2 regions of the Paenibacillus sp. FSL H7-0716 genome follow, and region 2 is predicted to be linked to the other one. Evidence: a T-box and tRNA genes for the amino acid it is inferred to sense, from the RefSeq annotation. Region 2 holds a T-box; the other holds one or more tRNA genes.
What was found. A T-box is a leader RNA that pairs with one kind of tRNA and senses whether it is charged. The one in region 2 lies ahead of MHH60_RS16100 (arginine--tRNA ligase), so its partner is inferred to be a tRNA-Arg.

Region 1 (11,260 bases), on a different contig from region 2:
TCAGCCAAAGACAACAAGTTATCAATAACATCAATCTTGTCTTTAACTTTCGAACCACCGATGATCGCAGTGAAAGGACGTTCTGGGTTAGAAAGAGCTTTACCAAGAACGGACAATTCTTTCTCCATCAAAAGACCGGATACAGCTGGTAGGAAATGAGCGATACCTTCTGTCGATGCATGTGCACGGTGAGCTGCACCAAACGCATCATTAACAAACAAATCAGCCAATTCAGCGAATTGTTTAGCCAGTTCAGGATCGTTTTTCTCTTCACCTGGGTAGAAACGAACATTCTCAAGCACAAGTACGTCGCCTTCGCCTAGCTCAGCGATTTTTACTTTTACAGCTTCGCCAATTGCTTCATCAGCTTTAGCTACTGGTTTGCCAAGAAGCTCGGACAAACGTTCAGCAGCAGTAGTCAAACGCATGGAATCTACGAATTCGCCTTTAGGACGACCCATATGACTCGCAAGAATGATCTTTGCACCGTTCTCGATCAAATATTTAATGGTTGGAAGTGTTTCGCGAATACGAGTATCATCAGTAATTTTACCGTCTTCTACAGGTACGTTGAAATCCACGCGTACAAATACGCGCTTACCCTTTACTTCTACATCACGGACGCTTTTTTTGTTCATGATTAATTCCTCCACACCCAAAATTGTTTCTAGCAGGAAACAAGAAATACATTTAGAAAGAGCGGAAACAAGGAATTTCTGTTTCCGCTCTATAGATGTTGCTTATATCAAGTCAATTACTTAGCGATTTTAGCGAATTTCTCCAAAGTACGAACCAATTGTGCAGTGTAGGACATTTCATTGTCATACCAAGCAACAGTTTTAACCAGTTGTTTGTCGCCAACAGTCAATACTTTAGTTTGTGTAGCATCGAACAGGGATCCGAAAGTCATACCTTTGATGTCGGAAGATACGATTTCATCTTCAGTGTAACCATAAGTGTCTGGATCGGAAGCTGCTTTCATTGCTGCGTTGATTTCTTCAACAGTAACGCTCTTATCAAGAACAGTTACAAGCTCAGTCAGGGAACCAGTTGCAACTGGAACACGTTGAGCTGCACCATCCAATTTACCTTTAAGTTCTGGAATAACCAGACCGATTGCTTTAGCAGCACCAGTAGTGTTAGGAATGATGTTCTCAGCTGCTGCACGAGCGCGTCTGAAGTCACCTTTAGCATGTGGAGCATCCAAAGTGTTTTGGTCACCAGTGTATGCATGAATTGTAGTCATCAAGCCTTCAACGATACCGAACTTGTCGTTCAGTACTTTTGCCATTGGAGCTAGGCAGTTAGTTGTGCAAGATGCGCCGGAAATAACAGTCTCAGTACCATCAAGAATGTCATCGTTAACGTTGTAAACGACAGTTTTCATGTCGCCAGTAGCTGGAGCGGAGATAACTACTTTCTTAGCTCCACCTTTCAAGTGTTTTTCAGCTGCTTCTTTAGTTGTGAAGAAACCTGTGCACTCAAGTACGATATCAACGCCTAGGTCGCCCCATGGCAATTCTTCAGGGTTGCGGTTAGCAAGAACCTTAACTTCTTTACCATTGACTTTGAAGAAGCCATCATGCACTTCAACATCACCTTGGAATTTACCTTGAGTTGTATCATATTTAAGCAAATGAGCAAGCATCTTAGCGTCAGTCAAGTCGTTGATTGCTACCACTTCGATACCTTCTACATTTTGAATACGGCGGAAAGCAAGGCGTCCAATACGTCCAAAACCGTTAATTCCAACTTTTACACTCATTGAATAGTTCCTCCTAGAATTCGTTTTATTTATTCAAAACAGACGGTGAGGTCTGTCATGACAACAATGTTAAGTATGATGCAAGAAGTATGTTATTGCCTGCAATCTAAAAACTACGAAGATAGCTGTAGTTGATTGTCAATTTCCTTGCCTATTTCTACTGCGGCGGCCTCGTCCGTGACGAGAATATTCTCCTGCCCGAAACGCAGCATGGCATGAATGGCTTTGGCCTTGGGTTTGCCTCCTGCAATACCGATGACTTTCTCTGTCCGGATGATATCTTCTAGACGTAGACCCATCGTAAGCATGGTATGGACAACCTGACCCTCTTCATTGAAATAATAGCCAAAAGATTCGGCCACTGCCCCTTCACCCTGGATTTCCGAGACTGTAGCCTCGTCCAGTTTGCGGCGGCGGGTCATTTCAATGGCATCCCCAATCCCATGTACAATAATACGCGAACTGCGGATGGTTTGTACAATCTCTCCAATATTAGAGTCAAGCGCCAGCGATTGGTATGCATCCCCACTAAGCAAATCAGGGACATGCAGCAACCGGTAGTTGGCTCCAACCCGCTTTGCCATTGTTGAGGCAATCGTGTTGGCTTGAATCTCCATACTCTCTCCTAATCCTCCACGCGCCGGAACAAACCAAGCGTTCTTATAGGAAAGGGACAACGGCGGTGTCAGTTGATCAGCCATATCGGCAAGCGTCGATCCACCTGTGACGGCAACTGTATCATCTGCGCGAAGTATACTCAGCAGCGCTTTCGCACCCGCTCGGCCAAGCTCTCGTTTGGTGAACGGCGATGACTCACAATCACCCGGTACTACAATAACTTTATCCAGACCATACGTTGCTCGAATTTTCTCTTCCAGCTCATCCAGACCAAATAGGCTCTTAACAACCGGCTCTAGCAAATCAAGCAGTCTACGTCCAGCAGCGCTAATGCGCATGCCAACACTCTCGATCTCAATAAGCCCTTGCGATTTCAGAAGATCCGTCTCGGCACGCAGTACCCGCTCAGTCATATCTAGCGAAGCGGCTAGCGTTCTGCGCCCAATAATATCGGACAGCATGATCTGATGAAGAATCGTGTACCGTCTCTTAAGGGTTTCCATGAGATCAGGCAGAAGCTGCTTTTGGATATCTAATAAATTACGCATACTTTCACTCCTGCAACTTCGTCTTCCTCTATTCCCTTGTTCATGGTCTCAAAACGTCCCGGGTAAACTTTTTAAGTCCCACCCATATTCTAACCAAATATTGCTCGAAGCGCAAGTCTTCCGAGAGTAGAATTCTCAAGCGCTTGTCTTCTTATACATGAATAAGGTCAGAAAAAGATATAGCGCCCGATGCCTGTCCCTAGAGCGCCTGTCCAGTATTAATATTACATTGCAATTGTGTAAAAATTGTATTATAATCATTTTTGTTGCGCCCGTGGTCCAATGGATATGACGTAGGCCTCCGAAGCCTGAGATCCAAGTTCGATTCTTGGCGGGCGCGCCATTAATTTCATTTTTGCACATAATTTAGTAGTGCCTATACTACTACTTAACCAAAGAGCCGCTTGTCGGCTCTTTTTTTTGAATATAAGTTTGACTTTCTTTGACTTTTTGTTTGAATTTGTTTATCATGTGGGTAATACGGCAAGAGTAAAAATGAATACATTTAAAGAACCAATATCAAGGAGGTTTTCCACGTGAGTTATATTCCTATGGTAGTAGAACAGAGCAACCGCGGCGAGCGCGCTTATGACATCTATTCCCGCCTGCTGAAGGACCGCATCATTTTCCTTGGAACGGAGGTTAATGACGTGGTAGCCAATTCTATCATCGCACAAATGCTGTTCTTGGCTGCCGAAGATCCTGACAAGGACATTCACCTTTACGTGAATAGCCCAGGCGGTTCCATTACTGCAGGTATGGCTATTTTTGATACAATGCAGTACATTAAACCAGACGTTTCCACCATCTGTGTGGGTATGGCAGCTTCCATGGGAGCTTTCCTGCTAAACGCTGGCGCCAAAGGCAAACGCTTTGCACTGCCTAACAGCGAGATCATGATCCACCAGCCTCTGGGTGGTGCTCAAGGTCAAGCAACGGACATTGAAATCCGTGCCCGCCGTATCCTCAAATTGCGCGATAAGCTGAACCGTATTCTAGCAGAACGTACGGGTCAACCTCTAGAACGTATTGAGAAGGATACAGATCGCGACTACTTCATGACTGCTGCAGACGCGGCTGAATACGGTATCGTAGATAAAGTAATCGAGAAGACATTGCCTAGCGGTGTGTAAGCTATAAAGTAAAAATATAAAGAGGCTGTGCTCTAACCATAACGGATAGGGCACAGCCTCTTTATATTTTATAGAAGACCTAAATCCAATTAAGCCAGCCCGCCATAACCTAGCGCGTCCAGCTTCTCGGCAATTACGCGATAACCCCGGCCATTCGGATGCAAATGATCAATGGATAACAGCCCTCTCTCATTTCCTGCGAACTCACTGTAAATTGAAGCAAATCCACAGACTCGACTGCTGTACTGTGCTGCGTATTGATTAAACTGTCTGACCCACTCTGTCGCACCAACCACCTGAGGATAGGGATTATATAATCCCACAATTCTAATGATAAAAGGTCTACGCGTCCTCGCCTTCAATTGTATGAGAATATTCATAATTGCAGAGAAATTTTGTTTGCATTCCTGAAGCGATCTGCGCAGCTCTGCGGATAAGTTCCCTTGCTGTCTTGCTGCGGATTTGGCCGCGTGAATCAAATCATTACCACCGATAGACACAGTGATGATATCGGCTTCTCGAACGGCCTCACGCATCATGGTATTTCCGCGCAGCCGCTGCTCCAGCTCTGAAGTAGTCATTCCGTTCACGCCTAAATTCGTAGAGGCTACAGTTGTCCGCAGTCTCCCTTCTGCCATTCTACGGTACACCGGTACAAAACCGTTACCTGGCAGAGCACCAAATCCAGTCGTCAAGGAATCGCCAATTGCAGTATATTGGTAGCCCATAGCTCTCCCCCGTTCATAAACTAGTTACTCCCTTTAGCATATGAACAAGAGACAACTCTGGTAAGGGGGAGATGTCTTGTGCCGACATTTGCGGAGATGAAGAATCTCCATTTATTTCATGCCAGCAAACGGGCTACTGCCATCCGGCAAAAGCTCTTTGAAACTAAAAGTATACTCAGGGAAGCCTGCAGCATAAGCTGTGTACTCATATAATTGGAAGAACAGAACAACCTTGTCGTCCTTCAGATAGAAATATTTCTCCGTATTTAATCCGTTGAATCCTCCCAAATAACTAGCCTCTGCCTTCAGCAGCTTGCTCAGCTTAGCATTCAGCTGTTTTTTGTAGTTTGGATTAGCTCCAAACAGGTCGCCCAACAATAGACGTTTACCATCCTTAAGCGAGAAGGTGAATGCCTCCCGGTTAGTCATTCCATGAGCGCCGCCCGTATCACTATACTGATGCATCACTATGCTGATCACACCATTTTGATTGTAGGTCACTACATAACCTGAATCATAGGTGTATTTGGGCTCTGCTCCATCTCGATCGGAGATATCCTGTTCTGCACCCGCCGCGAATTTCATAACACTTTCCTTCAAAGTATTATTAATAGCTTGTTGGGCACTGGAGTTGCCCAATCCACTGATCTTCGGGTAATCAAGCTGAATAAAAGCTTCTGCCCGATCTTTAGCATAAGTTTCCGTGGTTACCGTCAGCGCGTTCTGCGGTCTGTTCACCACATTCAGCCTACTAGCGGCCCGACTCCAATCTACCTTATAACCCATATAATCATTTAACAATCCTGATGGAACATAGAGGCGACTATTAATTAACTTCCCTTCATACTCTCGAATGAAATAGTTATTCACCCACACAGAAGTACCGTAACTGGATAATATCAACTTCGCCTTGGCCGATCCTTTTCCAATCATGTACGCATTTTCCTTCTTATTATACGCAAGCGGTAATCCCAACACATCTCGCATAAAAGTTATGGGAATCCAGGCCTGTCCTTCCTTCAGAATACCTTCCTGTAACGAATTTATCCCGTTTGCCTTTAAAACGATACGCGAATCAATAGCTTTATTCTCCGTTTTACTTGCTGCTGCATAACCCGTTTCGCTGGGCAGCAGACCTCCGCCAAACAATAAACCTGCTGACATCACCCCTATGCCCCATTTGCGTACTGATTCTTTTGAAATAATATTCATCATCTTATTTTTCCTCTCCTTTCCAATTTATTAAACAGAATCGTAGAGAACTTACACAAAAAAAGAGGCGCCCCCCACTATTACTAGTGGAAGATCACCTCTCCTCTCTGTATTCACCTTGTTCTGATACTATTTCAATTCATACATTACGCTTAGCTGAGTTGTAACTTTAACTACACCAGGTTGCACGGATGTGCTTGCACCAGCATCTGCTGCAGCCATATTCATTTTTAGATTCTGTTCAAAATAAACCGGAGTGATATCGCCATCATTTTGGCTGACCGTGATCACTTGACCCAAGCTGCGTTTAGCTGCCTTAGCAATAGCCCCTGCTTTAACATCTGCATTCGCCATCGCCTTTTCAATCACCTGAGCTTCAAATGCAGAAGTATCTTCCACAGAAAAACGTGCATTTCCGATATTATTCGCCCCTGCCGCAGATGCAGCGTCCAGCAATTCACCAACCTTAGTCAGATCTCTATAAGACACTAACAGCGTATGATTGGCGTTGTATCCCTTCACTTGCTGTCCTTCTTTTTCGCTGTAACTATAATTGGGTTGCACATAAAACTGCGTGCTTTGAATATCTTTATCTGCAATTTTCCAAGTATTCTTCAGTAAAGCCATAATCTTCTGAATTTTAGCGGCATTGGTCTTCTGCGCTTCTTGCGCAGTTGTGGCCGTAGTATCCACACCGATGGTCAAGTATACGATATCCGGCTTGAGGGACAATTCGCCTTTACCTACTACACTAACAACATTTTTCTGCACTTCATCTGCGTAAGCCTTTGCAGGACCTTGGAAAACACCACTCATGCCGATCCCTCCAATTAACAAACTCCCTACGATCATCACTGAACCAATTTTCTTCAATAAACCTTTCATATTTGCCAGCCCCTTTCATTTCTTGTGATTTGTTATTATCCTCTAGACGAGTCATTTTGGTAAATGTTGCACGTTCTCCATCTATTTTTTGGTATTAAAAAAAGCCCCGAAGGGCTTTTGGTCATGCGATAAATAAAGTCTTCCTAGCAGTCTTCCTATTATTGGTTCTCAAGCTCTTCTTTGCTGACCAGACTTGTCAAAGCGTTTACAGCTTGATCGGCATCCGCACCGTCCGCGCTAATGTAAATCTCCGTGCCGGAACTGATAGCGAGGCTCATAATCCCCATAATACTTTTAGCATTTACTTTTTTATCATCTTTTTCCACGAAAATCTCCGACGAAAACTTGTTAGCTTCTTGCACAAACAATGCTGCCGGTCGGGCATGAAGCCCTGTCTTCAACCGAACAACTACCGGGTGCTTTGTCATGAAACGCTTACCCCCTAATTGAGTTCTCCCCAAAAGTTTCACATTAATTTTATATTATTATATCATTATAACGTAAACCACACTAGAAAAAAAGTAATTAGCCGCCTCGAACCTTGTCCGCCAGCTCATCAATCTTACGAAGCCGATGATTTACTCCCGACTTACTGACTGTACCTTTGAGCATTTCACCAACCTCCTTGAGGTTGATATCGGGATGCGCCATTCGAATTTCTGCTACTTCACGCAGTTTATCCGGCAAATTCTCCAGTCCCATTTCTCGCTGCAACAGCTTGATATTCTCAATCTGCCGCACCGCAGCACTTATTGTTTTGTTGAGATTTGCGGTCTCGCAGTTCACGATCCGATTCACGGAATTACGCATATCCCGCATAATTCTTACATCCTCAAATTTGAACAACGCCTGATGCGCTCCAATCAAACTTAAGAATTCAATAATCTTCTCGCCTTCTTTAATGTAAAGAATGAACCCTTTTTTACGTTCAATACAGCGTGCATTTAAGTGGAATTCCCCAGCCAGATCCACTAATGCTTTACAATGTTCCTCATACATCGAGGAAATCTCCAAATGGTAGGAGGAGCCTTCCGGATTATTAACCGATCCGCCAGCCAGAAAGGCACCGCGCAAATAAGCACGCTTGCAGCAGTTATTCCCAACAATCTCATCATCAATACCATCGGTAAAAATAAATCCTTCCGACACAATTCTAAGATCCTTTAGGATCTCTTGTACACGGTTTGGGATTCTGACGATATAGACGTTATTTTTCTTCAAACGCATTTTTTTACGCACGAGTAGCTCAATATGGACCTGGTAATATTTCTTAAGTAAAGAATATACCCGCCTTGCAATCGCGGCGTTCTCCGTCGAAATGTCGAGGATAACCTTTTTGCTTGAAAGCTGCACAGATCCATTCATACGGATAAGCGCTGACATTTCCGCCTTCTCGCAGCAGGGTTCACTCTCCACCATCGTCAGCTCTTTTTTGGTAAGGGCCGCAAAAGACAAGGGTCTCACCTCTTTCTTGATAAGTACTTCATTCTCATCTATAAGTTATACCCTAGGGTTTCTGTTTATCCAATCCTGCACAAGCTGATAAATGTGATGACTAAGCTTATCGGTATCATGTCTCAAATAAGTTCGGAATAAAACCAGTTTATCGGCTATAACCTTGTATCCATTGCCATCCAGCGCTTCTTTATCAAGCTGCACCGGGCGCGCGCCCTTCTCGGCGTACTTCGTCTGGACCTGTTCCGGAATCTCACCGTCATTAACAATAACATAATCGAATAAATCGATCCCGATATGATCATATACAGCTTGAAGATGATCGCTGACGGTATAGTTATCCGTTTCACCCGGCTGAGTCATTACGTTGCAGACGAAAATTTTGATAGCATTCGAAGATACAACCGCTTCTGCCAGTTTCGGAACAAGCAGGTTGGGAAGAATGCTCGTATACAGACTGCCAGGACCCAGCAGGATCGCATCTGCGTTCCGAATCGCCTCAAGCGCTTCGGGCAATGGTTCTACATCTGGCGGCTCCAAGGACACTCGTCTGATGATCCCGCCAGCTTCAGGGATTTTGGACTCCCCCGTGATAATCGTGCCGTCCGACATTTCTGCATGCAGGATTACAGCTTCACCGGCCGCAGGCAATACCCGTCCGCGAACAGCGAATAATCGACTTAGCTCCCGTACAGCCGTAACGAAATCGCCGGATATATCCGTGAGCGCAGCAAGAATCAAGTTGCCGAGACTATGACCAGCTAGTCCCTCACCCGTGTTGAAACGGTATCTCATAATCTCTGCCATGAGCGGCTCAACATCAGCCATAGCTGTCAATACGTTGCGGATGTCCCCAGGAGGAGGCATTTGCAGCTCACTGCGTAAAATACCAGAGCTTCCCCCATCATCGGCAACGGTAACAATAGCAGTAATATCTAATGGCTTCTCTTTTAAACCACGAAGCATGACAGATAACCCCGTGCCACCGCCCATAACGACGATACGTGGACGCTGTCTTTGTTCTTCAGCCACTATGACCCCTTCTCTCTAGTGCCGATCACGCTCGGAATCCCGATGACTAACGGTTACGGATTCCGTCTCGCTAACGCCCAGCATTTTACCCAAATACTCGGATATGGCTACGGAACGGTGTTTACCTCCCGTACAGCCAATGCCAATGATAATCTGGGACTTACCTTCCTTACGATATTGCGGAATTAGAAAATGAAGCATATCGAGCAGTTTGGTCAGGAACACCTGTGTTTCAGGCCACTTCATTACATAATCGTAGACTTCACTGTCCTGGCCGGTTTTAGGCCGCAGATGGTCCACATAATGTGGGTTAGGCAAGAAGCGGACATCAAAGACAAGATCTGCATCAATAGGGATACCGTACTTAAATCCGAAGGATGTAATATTGACGGAAAGCGTACTTTTTCCTAGATGCGAAAACCGTGAAACGATCTTCTCCTTAAGCTGCACAGGCTTCATACTGCTGGTATCTAAACATAACGTAGCTGAATTTTTCAATTCTTCAAGCATCTTACGTTCTAGCTTGATACCATCAAGCGGCAGCCCCTTAGGTGCTAATGGATGATGACGTCGACTTTCCTTGTAACGCTGAACAAGTACTGAATCTGTAGCATCCAAAAACAAGATCTCACAGCCAATGGTTGACTCATCCTTGATATAGGCAAGAGACTCAGACAAAGCAGTGAAGAATTCTCGACCACGCAGGTCAATTACAAGGGCTACCTTGGCAATCTTACCCTTCGACTGTTCAATTAGCTCTGCGAACTTGGGAATCAGCACCGGTGGTAAATTATCGACACAGAAGAACCCTAGGTCTTCCAGACTCTGTACAGCAATTGTCTTCCCCGCACCTGACATTCCCGTAATAATAATCAGGGTGGCTCCAGCCGTTGGGGTATTGTCCAATTCGGTCATAAAAGCGTCCCCTCCCTAGATTTAGTATATGAATACTTCCCGTCTTTTAAGAACGCAGCAAAAGGCCGGCAGCCCCAACAATACCTGCGTCATTGCCAAGCTCAGCTGGAATAATCGAAACACCAGTTTGAAGCGGAGCCGGTGTCAATTTCGCAAACACACGACGAACCTCATCAAATAGAATATCTCCAGCCTTAGACACGCCGCCGCCAACGATAAATACTTCAGGGTTAAGCACAGCCGCAACAGAAGCCATGGATTTACCCAGATAGTACGCTGCACGATTTACTATACGGATAGCTACTTCATCGCCAGCCTTAGCCGCATCAAAGACTTCTTTCGCAGCAATCTTCTCTACCATAGAGAGGGAAGTACGATCGCCACGAGCTACTGCATCATTAGCCATGCGGATAATACCTGTAGCGGAGGAAACGGTTTCCAGACAGCCCATGTTGCCACAGCCGCATTGAATAGCTTCCAGATCCGGCACTACTGTGATATGACCAAGCTCACCAGCTAATCCCGCAAAGCCTTGATAAATCTTTCCATTAATAATAATTCCGCCACCGACACCTGTTCCAAGCGTATAGCAGACACAGTTATCAACACCACGTCCCGCACCACTCCAAGCTTCGCCCAGTGCAGCCACGTTCGCATCATTGTCTATTTTGACAGGCTTGTTCCAACGATCTTCCAAAATGGAACGGATCGGCACATCTCTAAATCCTATGTTAGGCGCAAGGATGATGATTCCTTCACGAATATTTGTGAACCCGGCTACACCCGCTCCTACACCTGCAAGCTGATCCCAAGAGTACGGGGAATCCTCCACAATTTGGCGTACATACTTCTCGATATTATCGATAACAGTATCGACACCCTCTGCAGTTCCTGTAGGTCCCTCATAAGTATGAAGAAGAGTACCTTCAGCATTACAGATTCCAACCTTAATTGCAGTTCCACCCAAAT
Region 2 (11,260 bases):
CAACCTCTCACCAGGGGAAAGTCGTGAAGTGACCTTTACCCTTACCGAACAGCAGCTTCGTTACTATCATAGCGATCTAAGCTTTAGCAGCGATCCGGGACGATTTAAATTATTCGTCGGTTCGAACAGCAATGAGGTTAAAGAACGGGATTTTTGCTTAACATTAGCATAAGTAGAATATATACGGCAGTAACGCCGTAATGGAGGAAGTGTATAATATGACTACTAATTTGAATACTAACATCCGTTTAAACGCCGGAGATCTATCCTTCACTTTTACAAACAGCGGGGACTTGTTCCAAGTCCTCTACGAACGGACAATGATCAATCAATTGCTGCCAAGCATTGTGGATGGTTCATTATCCAATCTATATTTGCGAGTGCACAATGATGGAAACATTCAAGCCATTCCTTTGCTTGGCATTCATTCTTCAAGCACTGTACGTAAGGCTGGAAACCGTTTGGTTTGGGAAGGTACTGCGGAAAATATAGAATATCAAGTTATTTTCACCCCTACTGCAGGAGGAGCTTGGTTCTGGGATGTGAAGCTTACTGGACAAAATGCAGAGGTAGATCTTGTGTACGGACAGGATGTAGGGATTGCTGATATCGCCGCTGTCCGCAGTAATGAAGCTTACCTGTCACAGTATATCGATCATGCGGTATTTGAGGATCAATCCAAAGGGTACGTTGTTTGCTCTAGACAGAATCAGCCACAGGGCGGGAAATTCCCATATCTGCAACAGGGTTCACTTACCAAGGCAACAAGCTTCTCAACAGATGGTTTTCAATTCTTTGGACTGTCCTATAAAGAAACCAACCAACCAGAGAGCTTGGGTCGTGAGCAATTAAGTAATGAAATCTATCAATATGAATTCGCATATACTGCGCTGCAATCGGAACGGGTGAAGCTGAGCGGGGAAACACGGTTTGTGTTCTACGGATTGTTTAAGCAAGATCATCCAGAAGCGATCACTGCGTTAGAATTTGCTAATGATATTGCTGCGGCTTGGGATGCTGTTAAAGATTTACCTTTAGAAGCTGAAGCAGCACTTGAACGTTCTTTCTTCTCGAAGGAGCTGGGAGCACCGCTGGCTGCAGATTCGCTGACAGAGAAAGAGATCGAGGTCTTGTTTCCGGTTCGTTATCAGGAGGAGAGAGAAGGAGACACACTACTTTCCTTTTTCACGGAGAATTATGAGCACGTAGTATTAAAAGAGAAAGAAATGCGCGTAGAACGGCCACACGGCCATATCCTGATGAGTGGGGATAACGCTCGGCTTAATGATAAGGTCATCACAACAACTTCTTATATGTACGGGATCTTTAACTCCCAAGTGGTAATTGGAAATACCAATTTCAATAAGCTAATGTCCAATCCAAGAAATGCGCTTAACATTCCAAAAGCTTCAGGACAACGCATTTATGTAGAGTGGAACGGTGAATATCGTTTGCTGACTATGCCTTCTCTATTTGAGGTTGGTTTCAACTATGCTCGTTGGTATTACAGAACAGATGGTGAATGCTTCATTATTACGAACTACACCACCGAAGATTCGCCAGAGATATTCCTGAATGTGCGTTCGGAAAGCGGACGAGCTTATCGTTATTTAGTCACTAATCAAATCACCATGAACGTTAATGAATACGAGCTTCCATATCAATTCAAGCAAGAAGGTGGAGCCGTAATCTTCTCGGCTGACAGAAGCGCACTAAGTGCTGGTGAATATCCTGACTTACAGTATAAATTACAGGTACAGGGTGCGGAGTTAACTCTGCAGGATGAAGGTAGACTTGTCTCTCCTGTTCAACCAACTGAAGCACCGTTAGCAGTACTGGAGCTGTCTGCCAGCAGTGAATGGACCTTGAATATTCAAGGCCTTCTGGATGGTAAGTCACTTGCTCCAAGAAATCGTTCAGCTGAGGAAGAGATTTCTGCTTATCGCGCATTTTATGCTGGTGTGATGAATGGCTTCCGCCTGACGCTTGGGGACGGAACAGAGGGTGAACTGTTTAAAGTTAACGCTCTGACTTGGTGGTACACACATAACATGCTGGTTCACTATTCGGTTCCACATGGTTTAGAGCAATATGGTGGCGCTGCTTGGGGAACACGGGATGTATGTCAGGGGCCTGTGGAATATTTCATGGCTACGCAAAAATACGAACAGGTTCGTGAAATTTTGCTGACGCTGTACAGTCATCAATATGAAGATGATGGCAACTGGCCACAATGGTTCATGTTTGATAAATACACGAAGATACAACAAGAAGAAAGCCATGGAGATATTATTGTATGGCCGCTTAAGGTGCTTGGAGACTACTTGGCAGTAACTCAGGATTACAGCATCTTGGGAGCAACAGTACCTTATACCCGTAAGCACAGCTTTGACTTTACAGAAGAAAAAGCGACGTTGCTGGATCACGCACGGAAGGAAATTGCTTATATTAAGGATCATTTCCTGCATGACACACATCTGTCTTCTTACGGTGATGGAGACTGGGATGATACGCTCCAGCCTGCAAATCCACAGCTGAAGCAGTATATGGTTAGCAGCTGGACAGTGGCGCTTACCTATCAGACACTTAATCAGTTCTCAGAGGTACTTCGTTCAGTTGATCAAGCTGAGGCAGAGGAGCTGAAGGCGATGGTGGAAGGAATCCGTAAGGATTTCCATACTCATATGCTTCAATCCGAAGTGATTCCTGGCTTCCTGTATATGGAGGACCCTGAGCAGATTAAGCTTATGGTGCACCCAAGTGACACAGAAACAGGTATTCAGTACCGTCTGCTGCCAATGACGCGCAGTATGATCAGTGAGCTGCTTACTCCGGAACAGGCCGAAGCACACTATGATGTCATTCAGGATAAACTATTCTGTCCTGACGGTGTACGTCTGATGAATCGTCCAGCTCAATATGTTGGCGGGGTCAGCACTCATTTCAAACGTGCGGAGCAAGCGGCTAACTTTGGCCGGGAAATTGGACTTCAATATGTGCATGCGCATATCCGTTATGTAGAGGCTATGGCCAAGCTCGGTAAAACCGATCAGGTCTGGAAGGGTCTGGCAGCGATTAATCCGATCGGAATCCGCGATGTGGTGCCAAACGCTGAACTACGTCAAGCTAACTCCTATTTCAGTAGCTCGGATGGTAAATTTAACACCCGTTATGAGGCACAGGAGAATTTCGATAAACTGCGCAATGGTGACGTAGCTGTTAAAGGTGGCTGGAGAATCTATTCCAGCGGTCCTGGGATCTATATGAACCAGTTAATCTCGAATGCACTAGGGATCCGTACAGAAGGTGGAGACTTAATTGTTGACCCTATTCTGCCGGAATCGCTGGATGGAATGCATTTTAGCTTTGAATATGCAGGCACTAAGGTAGACTTTATCTATCACCTTACAGGTCGTGAGATCAGTCGAATTACTATCAACGGTACGGAAGTGCAAACAGAAGGTACACCTAACCGCTATCGTAACGGTGGTGTTCGCATCAAACGTGCGGACTTTGATCGTCTCAGCACGGAAGCTGGAAATGTGATAGAGATTTATAAGTAACATTATATATAGAAGGGCAATCTCCGCGTTAAGCGCGGAAATTGCCCTTTTTTTGTATCTTCTACATTCGATTCGGTGTCGGTAACCCAAGCACTTCGAGCACATCTCCCAGGGTATCCTTGAATCTTGAAGTAAGCCAGAGGCGGAATTCGATCGTAGCTGGATCACCTTTTAGAATCGGACATACAGAATAGAAGTTGTTGAACAGTGTAGCTAAGGTATGTGCGTAAGTGCAGAGCGTATTTGGCGTTAACTCTATACTTGCTGAATGTAATATCTCTGGCCAGAGACTTAGCTGTCTTAGCAGCGCAAGCTCTGCTTTTTCCAATTCGGAAGGGAACTGAAGCTGTGCGGCAGCTTTAAGGACTGGGATCGTAGCTTTACTCAAAACACTTGTCGCACGCGCAAAAGTATACATCAGATAAACTCCGGTATTGCCGGATATTTCTGTAGCCTGTTTGAAATCAAACACGATTTCCGTTCCCAAATTAAACCGTAGCAGATAGTAGCGAATCGCAGCAGTGGCAATCATTCGGCTGGAGAGGCCGTCTTTATCGGAACGTGTGTGTTCGATGTTCTGTTCCATCAGTTCCACCAGATCGCTCACCTTAATCCCGATCCCCTGGCGTCCGGACATAGCATAAGAAGATTTGCCTTCTGAAATATCTATACCCAGCTCGGCCGCCGAGGCGGGACTAAGAGATACAACACCATAACTCACATGATGGAGTTTGTCTGCTTGCTCGTTATAACCTAGTGCCCCTAAGGCTTGCTTAACCATCTGTTGTGGATATTCCTGTCTGTAATCGATCACATTGATGAGTCTGTCCGCCTGCCCATAAGATTCTTGGGTTCCAGTTAATCCTGTTGTCCATAAACCGGACGAGAATTCGCTATAGGAGAAATCTCTGGTCAAAAGACCAAATTTCCAGAGATGATAGGCAATATCTTTGGCTGTATACGTTAAAATCCCATTCGAACGCACCAGCACCTTATCGAGATGATGCTCCTCTGAATCCGCTCCAATGTTAGCCTCTGTTCCTTGCTTCAGCACCCAGCAGCCTGCGAGTTTTCCTTCAGTCTCTTGTACAAAAACAGCTGTCTGCTTCAGTAGCTCAGCTGCGGCTGCCCAAAATCCCTCTTTTAAAATACTGCTCTCCCATACCAGCAAATCATAATAAATCCCAAAATGTTTCATTTCCTCTACATGCTCTCTAACGATGCGTTCAGCTACAAGGTTGCCCAGCCAGGCTTCGTTACCGCCCCCTAGTTCAAGGGAGTGCAGTATATCTGTGCGCTTGTGTGTCATCTCAGGGTTCAGCGCATATTCTTTGTTCACTTTGGCATAAAGATCCCAGCAAAAATCACCGAAACGTTGGTGTTCCCCTTCTAGAGGTATATTTAATAATCCAACAACTGTATCTGCCAGCTGATTGCCGAGATCATCAATGTAGTTATGAACCTCTACGTTATACCCAGTTCTTTTCATAATTCTGACTAGAGTATCGCCGATACAGGCGTTTCTTAGATGACCTACGTGAGCGGCTTTGTTGGGGTTGATAGAAGTGTGCTCGATGATGACTTTTTCTCCAGTGCTGGCAGGCAGTTCAAAGGAATGTTCAGCCCAGCTTTGCCAATTCATATACAAATTAATAAATCCGGGAGCAGCGACTTCAACTTTTTGTAAAAGACCGGCGAAGCGTCCTTGGAAATGAAGCTCTGCTTTCACTAATTCTGCTATGACCATTGGGGATTTTCGTAAAGTTTTGGCTAGCTGCATAGCGATATTGCATGAATAATCACCATGTTCTAGATTTGCTGGCTGTTCGATCAGAACGGCAATGTCCTCTGGATAGTCAGCTCCTAAGGTATTGAATACACGTTGTACACTGTGCTCGATTCCGTCTTTGATGATTTGATTTAACATGGTATACCCTCCTTTGAAAATACAAAAAAGCCCTCGTCTCAAAAGAGACGAGGGCTTTAGCGCTCGCGGTACCACTCTCGTTGCTGAACAAGTTGTTCAGCCACCTTACGGGATAACGGCCTTCAGCCGGGACTTCCTACTAAGGTTCAGAAGTCCATCTCACGGGTGCGCTTCATTAAAAGGATCTGTACCGGCTTACACTCTCCCGGCTCGCTGAGGACTAGATCTCGTTAACTACTCTCCCGCTCATCGATGCTTAATTAATTTTTACCAGTATACCTAATATTTCATAAAAAGCAATAGTGGTTAGCTTCTTAACAATCTTGGTTGCTCTTAGTTATTAGATTATCAGTTTAGTAGATTATAAATTTGGAAAAATAAGGCTGTCTTGTCATAGGACCAGCTGTTCCTTTGCACAACAGTCCACACGCTAACTCAAGCCAAGGAATATTACTATACGGAGCCACTAATCTTTCAAATTGTAGTGGAAGGGAGGAGTGAATAAAACATGGCTATTTTTTCTACTGGACCTATAGATAACAGCCCGATCCTAGGGGTCAGACCGTCGCAACTGGTAACCGTAAAAGTAGTTAATCGGGATTCTCTTAATCCTTATAATCTAGTTATTCAAGGTTTCCTTCTTAACGGATCAAGAACGATGTATGTGAATGAAACAGTAAATCTAGCACCTAATGAAGTCTTAACTAAGAACTATTTTGCCGACTTGGACGCATTTGAATTTGTGTTTACAACAGTAGAAGCAGTTGAAGCAGAGGTTGGGATTACAGTCTGGGGAAAACAGAACTCGGGGGCATTGGTAGATCCTCATCGCATAGTTGCATGGGAGAAGCAGGCAGTATTACTTTAATAATGATTTGAGTAAAACAGTTAACGTTAAAGGAGTGATGAGAAATTGAGTTATTTATCTACCGGACCGATAGACAATAGTATGGTAGGGGGTGTAAGACCTACTCAGCATGTTACTGTCAAAATTGATAACCGAAGTGACATTGATTCATCAATGGCTCTTGTTCAAGGATACTATATGGATGGGACAAGAACTTTATATGTAAGCGAGCTGATAAATGTAGCACCTAATGAAGTTATAACACGTGATTATTATGCCGATTTTGATGCGTTCGAATTTATTTTTACAACTACAAGTCTGGTAGATGATCCGATTCAAATTTCAGTATGGGGAAAAAATAGCGTTGGCCAGATTGTGACTGCCCATCGACTTGTACATGCAGAATTGCTTGGTGTAACGCAAGGGATAACTGGTGCGACCGGGGCGACTGGTGCAACCGGAGCGGATGGAGCAACGGGAGCAACAGGAGCGACCGGAGCAGGAGAGACTGGAGCTACAGGGGCAGACGGAGCAACTGGCGCGACTGGTGCAACTGGAGCGGATGGAGCAACAGGAGCAACCGGAGCAGGAGAGACTGGAGCGACTGGTGCAGATGGAGCAACTGGCGCGACTGGTGCAACCGGAGCGGATGGAACAACGGGAGCGACAGGAGCAGGAGAGACAGGGGCAACAGGAGCAGACGGAGCAACTGGAGCAACTGGAGCGACTGGAGCAACTGGAGCGGATGGAGCAACAGGAGCAACCGGAGCAGGAGAGACTGGAGCGACTGGTGCAGATGGAGCAACTGGCGCGACTGGTGCAACCGGAGCGGATGGAGCAACGGGAGCGACTGGAGCAGGAGAGACAGGAGCAACAGGAGCAGACGGAGCAACAGGAGCAGACGGAGCAACTGGAGCAACGGGTGCAACCGGAGCGGATGGAGTAACGGGAGCAACCGGAGCAGGAGAGACTGGAGCGACTGGTGCAGATGGAGCAACTGGCGCGACTGGTGCAACCGGAGCGGATGGAACAACGGGAGCGACCGGAGCAGGAGAGACAGGGGCAACAGGAGCAGACGGAGCAACTGGAGCAACTGGAGCGACTGGTGCAACCGGAGCGGATGGAGCAACGGGAGCGACCGGAGCAGGAGAGACTGGAGCGACTGGTGCAGATGGAGCAACTGGAGCGACTGGAGCGACTGGTGCAACCGGAGCGGATGGAACAACGGGAGCGACCGGAGCAGGAGAGACAGGAGCAGACGGAGCAACTGGAGCAACTGGAGCAACTGGAGCGACTGGTGCAACCGGAGCGGATGGAGCAACGGGAGCGACCGGAGCAGGAGAGACTGGAGCTACAGGGGCAGACGGAGCAACTGGCGCGACTGGAGCAACGGGTGCAACGGGAGCGACCGGAGCAGGAGAGACTGGTGCAACTGGGGCGACTGGTGCAGACGGAGTAACTGGTGCAACGGGAGCGACTGGTGCAACCGGAGCGGATGGAGTAACGGGAGCGACTGGTGCAGATGGAGCAACTGGAGCGACTGGTGCAGACGGAGTAACTGGTGCAACTGGGGCGACTGGTGCAACCGGAGCGGATGGAGCAACAGGGGCGACCGGAGCAGGAGTGACTGGTGCAACGGGTGCAACCGGAGCAACAGGAGTAGCAGGAGCCACCGGAGCGACAGGAGTAGCTGGTGTAACCGGAGCAACCGGTGAAGTTGGAGTGACCGGAGCAACGGGAGTAGCTGGGGCGACAGGAGCGACAGGAGTAGCAGGAGCCACCGGAGCAACGGGAGTAGCAGGAGCCACCGGAGCAACGGGTGAAACAGGAGCGACTGGTGCAACAGGAGCAACAGGAGCCACCGGAGCAACGGGTGAAACAGGAGCCACCGGAGCGACAGGAGTAGCTGGGGTAACAGGAGCAACGGGTGAAGCTGGAGTGACCGGAGCAACAGGAGTAGCTGGGGCAACAGGAGCAACGGGAGCAACGGGAGCAGCTGGGGCAACCGGAGCGACAGGAGTATCTGGTGTAACCGGAGCAACTGGGCTTACTGGTGCAACAGGTGTAACCGGAGTAACTGGAGCTACAGGTCCGAACATTCAACAAGAAGGTTTTTCTGCTTTTAAGCCCTCATTGGCAATTTCCACATCTACCCAATTAACTGGCTGGACTGTGACAACACCTTTTTATGATAGCCCGTCCTTCGACGAAGTTGGGGGAAATTATACTATTCCGACAACTGGTAGATATTCGATTGAAGCGACTATCAATTACTCCACAACTGCCTCACTCACTGTCAGTCTTGGTACTGGAATTAATCCGGCTTTCGTAGTTCAGAGAACTTCTCCTACTGCAACAAATCTGGTAAGTGGCTTGTTCCCAGTACTTGATGTGAATGTTGCACTTATATTAGATTTGAGAGCAATTTTGGGAAGTGGTACTGTGACGCTGGCTGGAGAATTTGCATTAACCGCAGGTGATGTGATTGGCTTGTTCTATGTGGCAAATGGTTTGACGGTTCCTTTGAATTTGGGTGGCGCGAACTCAGCAGGTATCGTCTGGTCTGTTCATGAATTAACTTAAGTTTATCTTCGAGTTCAGTATTTACAACAGGGGTAATTCGGTAGCCGTAAGTATGGCTTTCGGGTTATCCCCTGTTTTGTTGGCGATATGTTATAAGAAGACTAGAGCGATGCTTATTAGGTTCTTCTTCTATTAATCCATTACGGATTTTCAGATTGCTATAATGTATCAAATATGTGTAACAGTAGTTTTTAAATGGATGTCCACACCTTAATTCGAAATAAGAATAATACTATAAAGAGCCAAAAATTATGAACTAATTTTATAGGCTCATAGATTATCAACCTAGAGTAGGTGGGAGGAATGATTATAGATAGAACCATATTTTATACAGAACTATTGAGGAGGATTTTGTTCGGTTGGTTTGATTTTCGCAATTCAAATAATAAGCGTATTTTAAAATTCATAAAAAATGAGGTGTTGAAAATTGAGTCAACTATCTACTGGTCCTATAGAAAATAATCTGGTAGGCGGTGTAAGACCTACTCAGCTTGTTACTCTTAAAATTGTCAATCAGAGTGATGATACTCCGTCAACGGTTCAAGTCGAAGGCTATTATATGAATGGGACAAGAACTTTATATGTAAGTGAACAGGTTAATTTAGCTCCTAATCAAGTGGTTAATAGGGATTATTATGCAAACTTTGATTCATTTGAATTTCTATTCACAACACCTATTACGATTGATGATCCCATTCAAATTTCAGTTTGGGGGAAGAGCAGCACAGGTCAATTAGTGACTGCTCATCGCCTTGTCTACTCTGAATTATATGGAGAATATATAGGAATTACAGGTGCTACTGGAGCTACTGGAGCTACAGGAAGCGTTGGTGCAACGGGAGCGACAGGAGGTACTGGCGTAACCGGAGCCACAGGTGCTGGAGCCACGGGAGCGACAGGAGCTGCTGGAGCAACGGGAGCGACAGGAACTGCTGGAGCCACAGGAGCTGCTGGAGCAACGGGAGCCACAGGAGCAACAGGAACTGCTGGAGCCACGGGAGCGACAGGAGCTGCTGGCGTAACTGGAGCCACAGGTGCTGGAGCAACGGGAGCCACAGGAGCAACAGGAACTGCGGGAGCCACAGGAGCAACAGGAACTGCTGGCGTAACTGGAGCAACAGGAACTGCGGGAGCCACAGGAGCAACAGGAACTGCTGGCGTAACTGGAGCCACAGGTGCTACTGGTTCAGGTGCAATTATTCCATATTCTTCTGGTCTTCCAGTAGCAATGACCACTGTATTAGGGGGGCTTTTGAATACTTCAAGTACAGTTGGTTTTGGTAGTAGTGCAACTAATATCAGTATTACAGGCGGTACTATAGATCTCACCGGAGCGGCTGGAACCTTGCTGAACTTTGCGTTCTCGGTCCCTAGAACTGGAACGATTACGTCTATGGCAGCCTATTTCAGTGCGACAGCTTCCGTTAGTTTGGTGGGGTCTACGGTAACAATCACGGCTCAATTATACAGATCTACTACACCTAACAATACCTTCACAGCAGTACCTGGGGCTTTAGTTACGTTAAGTCCTGCGCTTACAGGATTAATTGCTCTTGGAGCTATTAGCAGTGGTAATACCACAGGCTTAAGCGTTCCTGTAACAGTGGGAGAACGCTTGTTATTGGTCTTCACTTCAACGGTAACGGCTGGAATTGACGTTGCAACAACTGTTGCTGGCTATGCTAGTGCAGGAGTTACAATCGCATAATCTGAAGAAAAAGGGATATCCCGATAGCCCTATGGGCTACAGGATATCCTGATTTTTTCTCCAATATTGTTATTTAGATCATCAGAATCTCCCGGATATCTTGCTCAGTAAGGGTAGACAAGCTTTCCTGACCTGGCTGGATGACTTCATCGATCAAGTTCTTTTTCTTCTGCTGCAGCTCATACATCTTGTCCTCTACGGTGCCTTGGGTGACGAGACGAATTACTTGCACTACATTTTTCTGCCCGATCCGGTGAGCCCGATCCGCAGCTTGCTGCTCGACGGCAGGGTTCCACCAAAGATCGTAAAGGATTACAGTGTCTGCCCCAGTTAGGTTGAGCCCGGTCCCCCCGGCCTTTAAGGAGATTAAGAAAATATCCCGCTCCCCTTCATTAAATTTATTACATAAATCTACTCGTTGAGAAACAGGCGTTTGACCATCTAAATAAAAGTATGGAATGCCCTGATATCCTAGTTCACGTCCAATCAAGCCGAGCATCTCTGTGAATTGTGAGAATACTAACATACGTTTACCCGAACTGCGACATTCTTCTATGATTTCGAGCAGCTGCTCGAATTTAGCAGAGCTTCCTTCATATCCATCGACAAAAAGAGCAGGATGACAGCACAAC

Region 1: it encodes a tRNA-Arg, which carries the amino acid that the T-box ahead of MHH60_RS16100 (arginine--tRNA ligase) is inferred to sense. The anticodon was not compared.

The regions. Positions count from the first base shown of each region.
Region 1 covers NZ_JBBODA010000023.1:80,794-92,053, reverse strand. The annotation lists gene MHH60_RS24125 (phosphoglycerate kinase) at 1-638, opposite strand, end outside; gene gap (type I glyceraldehyde-3-phosphate dehydrogenase) at 755-1,765, opposite strand; gene MHH60_RS24115 (sugar-binding transcriptional regulator) at 1,879-2,931, opposite strand; tRNA gene MHH60_RS24110 (tRNA-Arg) at 3,200-3,274, shown strand; gene clpP (ATP-dependent Clp endopeptidase proteolytic subunit ClpP) at 3,468-4,064, shown strand; gene MHH60_RS24100 (GDSL-type esterase/lipase family protein) at 4,154-4,792, opposite strand; gene MHH60_RS24095 (PdaC/SigV domain-containing protein) at 4,904-6,007, opposite strand; gene MHH60_RS24090 (SIMPL domain-containing protein) at 6,134-6,889, opposite strand; gene MHH60_RS24085 (HPr family phosphocarrier protein) at 7,048-7,317, opposite strand; gene whiA (DNA-binding protein WhiA) at 7,415-8,344, opposite strand; gene MHH60_RS24075 (gluconeogenesis factor YvcK family protein) at 8,390-9,337, opposite strand; gene rapZ (RNase adapter RapZ) at 9,392-10,291, opposite strand; gene MHH60_RS24065 (ROK family glucokinase) at 10,338-11,260, opposite strand, start outside.
Region 2 covers NZ_JBBODA010000011.1:60,811-72,070, reverse strand. The annotation lists gene bglX (beta-glucosidase BglX) at 1-172, shown strand, start outside; gene MHH60_RS16105 (GH36-type glycosyl hydrolase domain-containing protein) at 219-3,563, shown strand; gene MHH60_RS16100 (arginine--tRNA ligase) at 3,625-5,490, opposite strand; T-box leader at 5,531-5,749, opposite strand; gene MHH60_RS16095 (hypothetical protein) at 5,999-6,358, shown strand; gene MHH60_RS16090 (collagen-like protein) at 6,404-8,920, shown strand; gene MHH60_RS16085 (exosporium glycoprotein BclB-related protein) at 9,348-10,628, shown strand; gene MHH60_RS16080 (DEAD/DEAH box helicase) at 10,702-11,260, opposite strand, start outside.